2 regions of the Stenomitos rutilans genome follow, and region 2 is predicted to be linked to the other one. Evidence: predicted binding sites of a transcription regulator. Region 2 holds the regulator's gene; the other holds the start of a gene.
The links. Region 2 encodes NtcA, which controls nitrogen genes in cyanobacteria. Its sites were predicted from a motif close to TTTGTANNNNNNNNTACAAA; they were not measured.

Region 1 (4,096 bases), on a different contig from region 2:
TCCGCCTGCACTGTGTCACCCAGGGGGACGGCGAACTTGTGTTACTCCTGCACGGTTTTCCTGAATTCTGGTATTCTTGGCGGTTTCAAATTCCTGCGCTCGCCCGCCACTTTAAGGTTGTTGTGCCCGATTTAAGGGGCTATAACGAATCAGATAAACCTTCCAGTGGTTATGACTTAGACACGCTTAGCGCTGATATCCGAGGGTTGATTGAAAGCTTGGGGTACGCCCGTGCACACATCGTAGGGCATGACTGGGGCGGCACGATCGCGTGGCATTTAGCACAGAAGTTTCCTCAGTATCTCAACCGCTTAGCCATTCTAAATGCAGCACCACCGCAACGCTTTGTACAAGAAATGGTCAGCAATCTTGACCAGTTGCGCCGCAGTTGGTATGTGCTTGCCTTCCAGGTGCCTGGCATCCCAGAGTGGTTGATTCAGCAAAATCTGAAAGAATTTGTCAGTAACTTGTTTCAGGGGCAGGCTATTCGCAAAGGTGCGTTTTCCAGAGAAGAAACGAAGCTTTACCAATCGGCTTTGGAGAAGCCAGGGGCGTTGTCTGCTGCGCTCAATTACTATCGCCAAATGCTTTCGCCCTGGAGTTGGCTCAAAGACTTTGGACGCACGCCAAATCTTGTGATGGCACCAACCCTGGTGCTGTGGGGTGAAGAGGATCCACTGCTGAGCCAGAACATGATTAAAGAGCTTGACCAACTTGTCCATGCCCCCTTCAAGCTCACGATGGTGCCGCATTGCGGGCACTGGATTCAACAGGAAGCGCCTCAAACCGTGAACCGAGAGTTATTAGCATTTTTGCGGCAGCAGTAAGATACGAAGGCTTTGTTAAGTATCGAAAATTTTGACCTCTGTAGAATTATGCACAAGAATTATGCACAAGAGTTGCTGGTTTGGACTGTCTGCGGTGTGATGCGATCGGTGCTCTTGCTGAGGGATTCAGGTTAAACTCTGGAAAAAATCACGCACTACTGGGTTATGAATAGCGGAGATGGAAACTCTACAACACAGCATCTACTCACTGTCTTGGTTCAGTCAACGGCTGAACTGAGTCAGTCGAACAAGCAGCAGAATCAGAAGATTGACTTGCTCACTGGCCAGATTGGGCATTTAACAGAGGTCGTGACGACAGGGTTTGCCGAACTCAAAGAATTGGCGCAGCAGCAATCTGACACAGCGAAACGGCAAGAGCAGAATATTACCCGTTTGGTGGGGATTGTAGAGGTTGACCTTAAAGAGTTAGCGCAACAGCAATCTAAAACTAAAGAATTGGCGCAGCAACAATCTGAAACGGCAAAACGGCAGGAGCAAAATATCACTCGTCTTGTGGGGATTGTAAAGGCTTTGGTTCAGCAGCGCCCCTAAGGTCTGATTGTTGCTCCTCAACGAGTGTGACCTGAAAAACTTCAGCGAAGGCGATCGCCACTTGCTTCCGTACCTGTTCAAACGACACACTGGGCACAAATTGCTCTAGACTGCCTACTGCCTTATCAGCAATCCCACACGGCACAATGCGATCAAACCCGCTGAGATCGGGGCAAATATTGAGCGCAAAACCGTGCATCGTGATCCAACGGCCTACTTTAATGCCAATTGCAGCAACTTTGCGATCGCCAATCCATACACCCGTCAAACCTGGCAGTCGTTCCCCTCGCAACCCGTAGCTGGCTAATACGCAGAGCAGCACTTCCTCTAATTGGCGTAAGTACCAGTGCAGATCTTTCTGATAGTAGGTCAGGTTTAAAATGGGGTAGCCCACTAGTTGTCCAGGGCAGTGATATGTGACTTCACCACCGCGCTCGACTCGATGCAGTTCCCATTCAGCCTGCGCTGAGTCGAATTTGAGAAATTTAGGACTGGCTGCCTGTCCCAATGTATACGTGGGGGGATGTTCCAGCAAAAGCAGCACATCATTAAGGTGCGGATTTTGGCGACGATTGTCTACTAGCGATCGCTGCCATTCCCAGGCGGTCGTATACGGGACAATACCCTTTTGATAAAGCTGGCAAAGACGACGTTCTGATTGATCGCCGTGCGGTAGTGACATCTCATCAATGCGTTGTATCACTGGTTCAAACTCATCAAAAAATCAAGGGGGTTCCAACGCAACTTTGCAAAAAATGAAGGGTGTTCTAATCAAGAATTGTCAAGGCTTGCAAAACATTCTAACGTCCCCTGTTGTGCAGAATACAAAGTGCTAGGGTGAATGGATACACCCATTCGTTCAGGGGAGGAAGCTCGTTTATGAAGCTTGTCATCCAGGGCAAAAATATCGAAATTACTGATTCGTTACGTGAGTACGTGACCAGCAAGATCGAAAAGGCGGTGAACCACTACCAAAACTTAACGACTGAAGTTGATGTCCATTTGTCTGTTGCTAAGAACCCCCGCATTAACTCTAAACAGACGGCTGAGGTCACGATTTATGTTAACGGTTCGATCGTCCGCGCTGAAGAAGGTAGCGAGAGCCTCTATGCCAGTATCGATTTAGTTGCCGATAAGATTTGCCGCCAGCTTCGTAAATACAAGGAGAAACGTCACGCTCAGAGCCATGCTTCGGTGAAAACAGCAGAGGTGTTGAGTGATCAGCCAGTAGTGGCTGATCTTTTGCAAGATCGATCGCCAGCCTTGCCTCATCAGGTTGTGCGAACCAAATATTTTGCCATGCCTCCCATGACAACGCAGGAAGCATTGGAGCAGTTAGAACTCGTGGATCATGACTTCTATATGTTCCTGAATAGTGAAACAGGTGAGATTAATGTCATCTATGAACGTAATCATGGTGGCTATGGCGTGATCCAACCTCGTAAGGGCAACGGTCACACCAACGGGAAAAACGGAAAAAATGGTAAAACAGCCCACTATGAAGAGAATGGTAACGGCTATGCACATCAAAGCGTACCTGTTGCTGAGGTGAGCCATGCGTAAGCGGCTGTTTGCGCCAACAGCCGCCCAAAACCCTACCTTCTAACGCTAACCGCCTGGTTTGATCACTGTCTCACTAAAGCAGGGTCAAAAGACAGGCGGTTTTTGCATAAGAGGATGTCTTAAAAGGCATGAATTGTTGCCCGAACTGCCCCCCTGCCCCCCAAGTTTGAGAGGTTCTGAGATGGAAGTCCCCCAGAATTGGGGGATAGAGGGGGCGAAGGCAGCGTCTCAGACACTTCTCAGACATCCTCTAATGTTGAAAAAGTAACTTCTGCCTCCTGCCCTCTGCCTTGCCACTTATTGCCAACCTGGAATCCAGGGCGTACCAGCGAGGGGCAATCGTGCCATTGCAGCGGCTTCTACAGTGAGGGCCACCAGATCTTCGCGCTCCAGATGATGGATGTTTTGTTTCCCGCAGGCGCGAGCGATCGTGGTCAGTTCCATATTCAGCGTTTGCAGATAGTTCTTTACTCGTTGCGCACCCACCTCTGGTTCTAACCGCTTCTCCAAAAGGGGATCCTGGGTGGTGACACCAACAGGACATTTTCCAGTGTGGCAGTGATGGCAATAACCGGGAGCGGTGCCGATGGCCGCGTAATCTTCCACCGCCGAGTGGTGTTCGCCTTGCTGGATGTAGGTTTCGCTATTGCAGCCCAACGCAATGAGAATGCCTTGCCCGATCGAAACAGCATCAGCACCCATCGCGATCGCCTTCGCCACGTCGGCTCCTGTGCGAATGCCACCAGATACGATCAATTGAACTTTGCCTTTCATATCCAGATCTTCGAGGGCATCCACTGCCTGACGCACGGCTGCGAGTGTGGGAATGCCCACATGTTCAATAAAGACCGATTGGGTTGCTGCTGTCCCGCCCTGCATACCATCCACCACAATCACATCCGCACCGGAATGCACGGCAAGTTTCACATCGTTGAACGTGCGCGAGGCTCCCACTTTCACATAGATGGGTTTTTCCCAATCCGTGAGTTCTCGCAGTTCTTGAATTTTGATGGTGAGATCGTCGGGGCCTGTCCAGTCGGGGTGACGGCAGGCAGAGCGTTGATCTACGCCTTCGGGTAAAGTACGCATCTGTGCTACGCGAGGATTGATTTTTTGCCCCAGTAACATCCCACCACCGCCCGGTTTTGCGCCCT
Region 2 (4,096 bases):
TGATCCCTGTGCCTGCGATCGCGGCTCAAATTGGCAGGCAAGTACGTGTTCTGGTGAAGTACGACGGTTTAAACCCAACCGGGAGCTTCAAAGACCGGGGCATGACAATGGCGATCTCGAAGGCAAAGGAAGCGGGCGCAAAAGCTGTGATATGCGCCAGTACAGGGAATACCTCTGCGGCAGCGGCGGCCTATGCTCGTCGTGGTGGCATGAGGGCATTTGTGCTGATTCCCGATGGCTACGTTGCCTTGGGCAAGCTGGCGCAGGCGTTGCTCTATGGCGCAGAGGTGATGGCGATCAAAGGCAATTTTGACCAGGCGCTCACGATCGTCCGGGATATGTCCGCCCACTATCCCGTCACGCTGGTCAACTCAGTCAATCCCTACCGTTTGGAAGGGCAAAAAACCGCTGCCTTTGAAGTGGTGGATGACTTGGGTGATGCGCCTGACTGGCTCTGCATCCCCGTGGGTAATGCAGGCAATATTACGGCGTACTGGATGGGCTTTTGCCAGTACCATCAGGAACAGCGCTGCACCAAACTACCGCACATGATGGGCTTTCAGGCTGCTGGAGCCGCTCCCTTTATCGCAGGGCACCCCGTAGACTATCCCGAAACACTGGCTACGGCAATTCGCATTGGCAACCCGGCAAACTGGGAGCGGGCGATCGCGGTACAGCACGCCAGCCAGGGTTCGTTTAATGCCGTTACCGATGACGAAATTTTGGATGCGTATCGCCTACTGGCCTCTGAGGAAGGCATTTTTTGTGAACCTGCCAGTGCTGCCTCTGTAGCTGGGTTGTTGAAAGTGAAAGAACAGGTTCCTACAGGTGCCACGGTTGTGTGTGTGCTGACAGGCAACGGTCTTAAAGACCCCGACACAGCAATTAAACACAGCAACAACCAACTGCATCAGGGAATCGAGCCAGAGTTGACCGCCGTGGCACGAGCAATGGGGTTTTAGGAGGAAAGGCTAAAGGATAAAATTTAGCTTTTAGCCTAACTGCTTCGCAGAAGTAAACTACAGTCTTTAGCCCTTTGTTTCTGACATACCCATCACTTCATAGCCTGCATCCACATACAGAATTTGGCCCGTGATGCCGCTTGCTAGGTCGCTGCAAAGAAACGTGGCGGCGTTACCCACTTCGATCTGCGTCACGGTTCGTCGGAGGGGGGCAACCTCCTCAACGTGATGAATCATGTCCAAAATGCCACCTACAGCAGAAGAGGCAAGCGTGCGGATAGGCCCCGCTGAAATGGCATTGACTCGAATATTGTGCGGCCCCACATCAGCAGCGAGATAACGGACATTCATTTCTAACGCAGCTTTCGCAATGCCCATCACGTTGTAATTGGGGATCACGCGTGCCCCCCCAATGTATGTGAGGGTTACAATGCTGCCACCTTCAGTCATTAGCGGTTTTGCGGCAGCACACAGCTTTACCAATGAGTAAGCGCTGATATCTAACGCGGTCGCGAAGCCATCACGAGAGGTATTCACAAAATTTCCGGTCAAATCTTCTTTATTGGCGAAGGCAAGGCAATGAATCAAGATATCTAGCTTGCCCCACTGTTTTTTTACAGTCGTGAAGGTTTCTTCAACTTGGGCGTCATCCTGAACGTTGCAAGGCACAAAAAGGCTAGGCTGCAAAGGTTCTACTAGCTCAGCCACTTTTTTTTCAAACCGACCTTTATCGTCTGGTAGGTAGGTAACGCCAATGTTTGCGCCTGCTTTGTGAAGCTGCTGGGCAATGCCCCAGGCGATCGAACGATTGTTAGCAATGCCTGTCACAAGAGCATTTTTTCCAGTCAGGTCTAGCATAGCGACTATCTTCAACAGCAACAGTAAGAGTGCTTCAAGAATACTCAAAGATGGGACACAACGGGTAGCGCATAGAGTGGTGCTTTTTGACTGCCCACTCACAAGCGAGACGTACAACTCGGTTTTAGGAGCGATCGAGCGAATTTGTTGAGCCGATCTGCTGTAGTTGAGATACCTTGAAGCAGTTATTGCTTTTGCCTCTGGGTCAGCAGCATAGCTAGAAGTAGTCTTACTTAGAGACAAATAGCTGCTGTAAGGTGCTCAATGTGGCGATCAAAGAGAAATGTGTAACATCAGGCACAAAAAAGCAGCTCGGAGTGAGTTTAAGTGTTCTAAGCTACAAACACTTTATCGGTGTTTCGTTTGGGGCAAGGCTGAGCAGTTTCTTGGGCACCAGGTAAGGGGATATGGTAGTGACGCAAGATAGACCGCTAGCATCTGTATTTCGTCAGATAGGTGGAGGGGCCTTTCCACCCGTTGTCGAGACGTTTGAACGGGGTAAAACCATCTTCTTTCCAGGCGACCCAGCAGAACGTGTGTATTTTTTGCTGCGAGGCGCGGTCAAGCTTTCTAGAGTGTATGAAGCAGGGGAAGAAATCACCGTTGCACTCTTACGAGAAAATAGCGTTTTTGGTGTGCTATCGCTAATTACAGGACATAAATCCGATCGCTTTTATCATGCCGTTGCGTTTACCTCCGTTGAGTTGCTGTCAGTGCCAATCGAGCAGGTAGAAAAAGCACTTAAAGATAACCCTGAGCTGTCGATGATTCTGCTGCGCGGCTTGTCGTCTCGCATTTTGCAAACTGAGATGATGATCGAAACTCTAGCGCATCGAGACATGGGTTCTCGGTTGGTGAGTTTCTTGCTCATTCTATGTCGTGACTTTGGCGTGCCGACCAACGATGGTATTACGATCGACCTTAAGCTGTCTCACCAGGCGATCGCAGAGGCAATCGGGTCTACCCGCGTGACGGTAACTCGCTTACTCGGCGATCTGCGGCAAGACAAGATGATCTCCATCCACAAGAAAAAAATCACTGTGCATAACCCAGTGACATTGAGTCAGCAGTTTACGTAGGAAAAAGGAAGAAGGTTAGGACTTACGCATTTGGTCCCCAAATCCTCGATCCTTCGGGGCTTTAATTGGCTCGGTTCTCTCAGAATTAGGGGCTAGGAGGGCGAAAGATGACCGCTCTTGCGTAAATCCTAAAAGTAAAAGGCAGAGGGCTTTAAAGCTGACGGCTGAAAGCTGAAAACTGCCACTAAGCCAACTTCAAACGTCTCTTTCTCATCATCGCAAGTTACAAATTTAGCAACGCACAACAAAATTTAACGACTTGAGGTACGCTGTATGTGAATTCGCTCCAACAGCTTCATCAGGGTTGTGAAACAGGGGCCTTTGGGAGTGTAAGTGTGTCCGGCGGGGAAATTCTGATTTTGGCAGTGCTGATACTTGGTGCGGTCATTGCCACATTGGGCGATCGCATCGGCACTCGTGTTGGTAAAGCTCGTCTTAGCTTGTTTAAGCTGCGTCCCCGCAAGACGGCAACGTTGGTCACCATTATTACGGGAATTCTAATTTCGGCTTCGACTCTGGGCGTCTTGTTTGCTGCCAGCAACCAACTGCGTACCGGAGTGTTTGAGTTAGGCACCATTCAACGCCGACTGCGAAACACTCGGACTGAGTTGGAAGAAGCGAGAATTCAAAAAGGGCAAATCGAACGAGAATTGACAAAATCGCGCTCCGATCGAGCGTCTGCCAAAAAGCAGCTTGCCGAAACCAATCAATCGTTAAAAGGCGCGATCGCAGAACGATCTCGAGCCCAGGCCGAAGCGGCTCGCATTCAAACGGCACTGAGTCTCACCCAGGGGCGATTGGCAAATGTTTCTGCACAAGCCCTGCGGTTGCGATCGGAGATTGGTCAACTGCAAGCGGCACGCGATCGTGTGATTGGGCAACGAGAACAGGAGATTCGCGCCAGAGACCAAATTATTCAACAGCGCGAAGCCCGTCTTAAGGATCTGGAAACGCAGCAAGAAGATTTGACAAGAAGCGTGCAAGCGTTGCAATCAACTGCACAAGGGTTACGCATCGGCAATGTGGTAATTCTGCGAGGGCAGGTGCTGGCATCGATCGGCATTCGTACTACCAACACAGCAGCAGCGCAGCAAGCCATTGATCAACTCCTTCGTGAAGCCAATCAATCGGCTATTCGATTAGTACGACCTGGAACCCGCGATCGCATTGTGCAGATCACCAGTGCAGATGTGAAAC

Region 1: hpf (ribosome hibernation-promoting factor, HPF/YfiA family) is a predicted target of NtcA. The motif match lies at 2,189-2,208, and genes of this name have one in related genera.

The regions. Positions count from the first base shown of each region.
Region 1 covers NZ_JCACKR010000103.1:10,000-14,095, forward strand. Annotated here, with positions in the region: gene AC5JLP_RS20460 (alpha/beta fold hydrolase) at 1-827, shown strand, start outside; gene AC5JLP_RS20465 (hypothetical protein) at 993-1,379, shown strand; gene lipB (lipoyl(octanoyl) transferase LipB) at 1,330-2,082, opposite strand; gene hpf (ribosome hibernation-promoting factor, HPF/YfiA family) at 2,259-2,942, shown strand; gene AC5JLP_RS20480 (FMN-binding glutamate synthase family protein) at 3,240-4,096, opposite strand, start outside.
Region 2 covers NZ_JCACKR010000062.1:7,200-11,295, forward strand. Annotated here, with positions in the region: gene thrC (threonine synthase) at 1-962, shown strand, start outside; gene fabI (enoyl-ACP reductase FabI) at 1,029-2,063, opposite strand; gene ntcA (global nitrogen regulator NtcA) at 2,228-2,899, shown strand; gene AC5JLP_RS10845 (DUF3084 family protein) at 3,235-4,096, shown strand, end outside.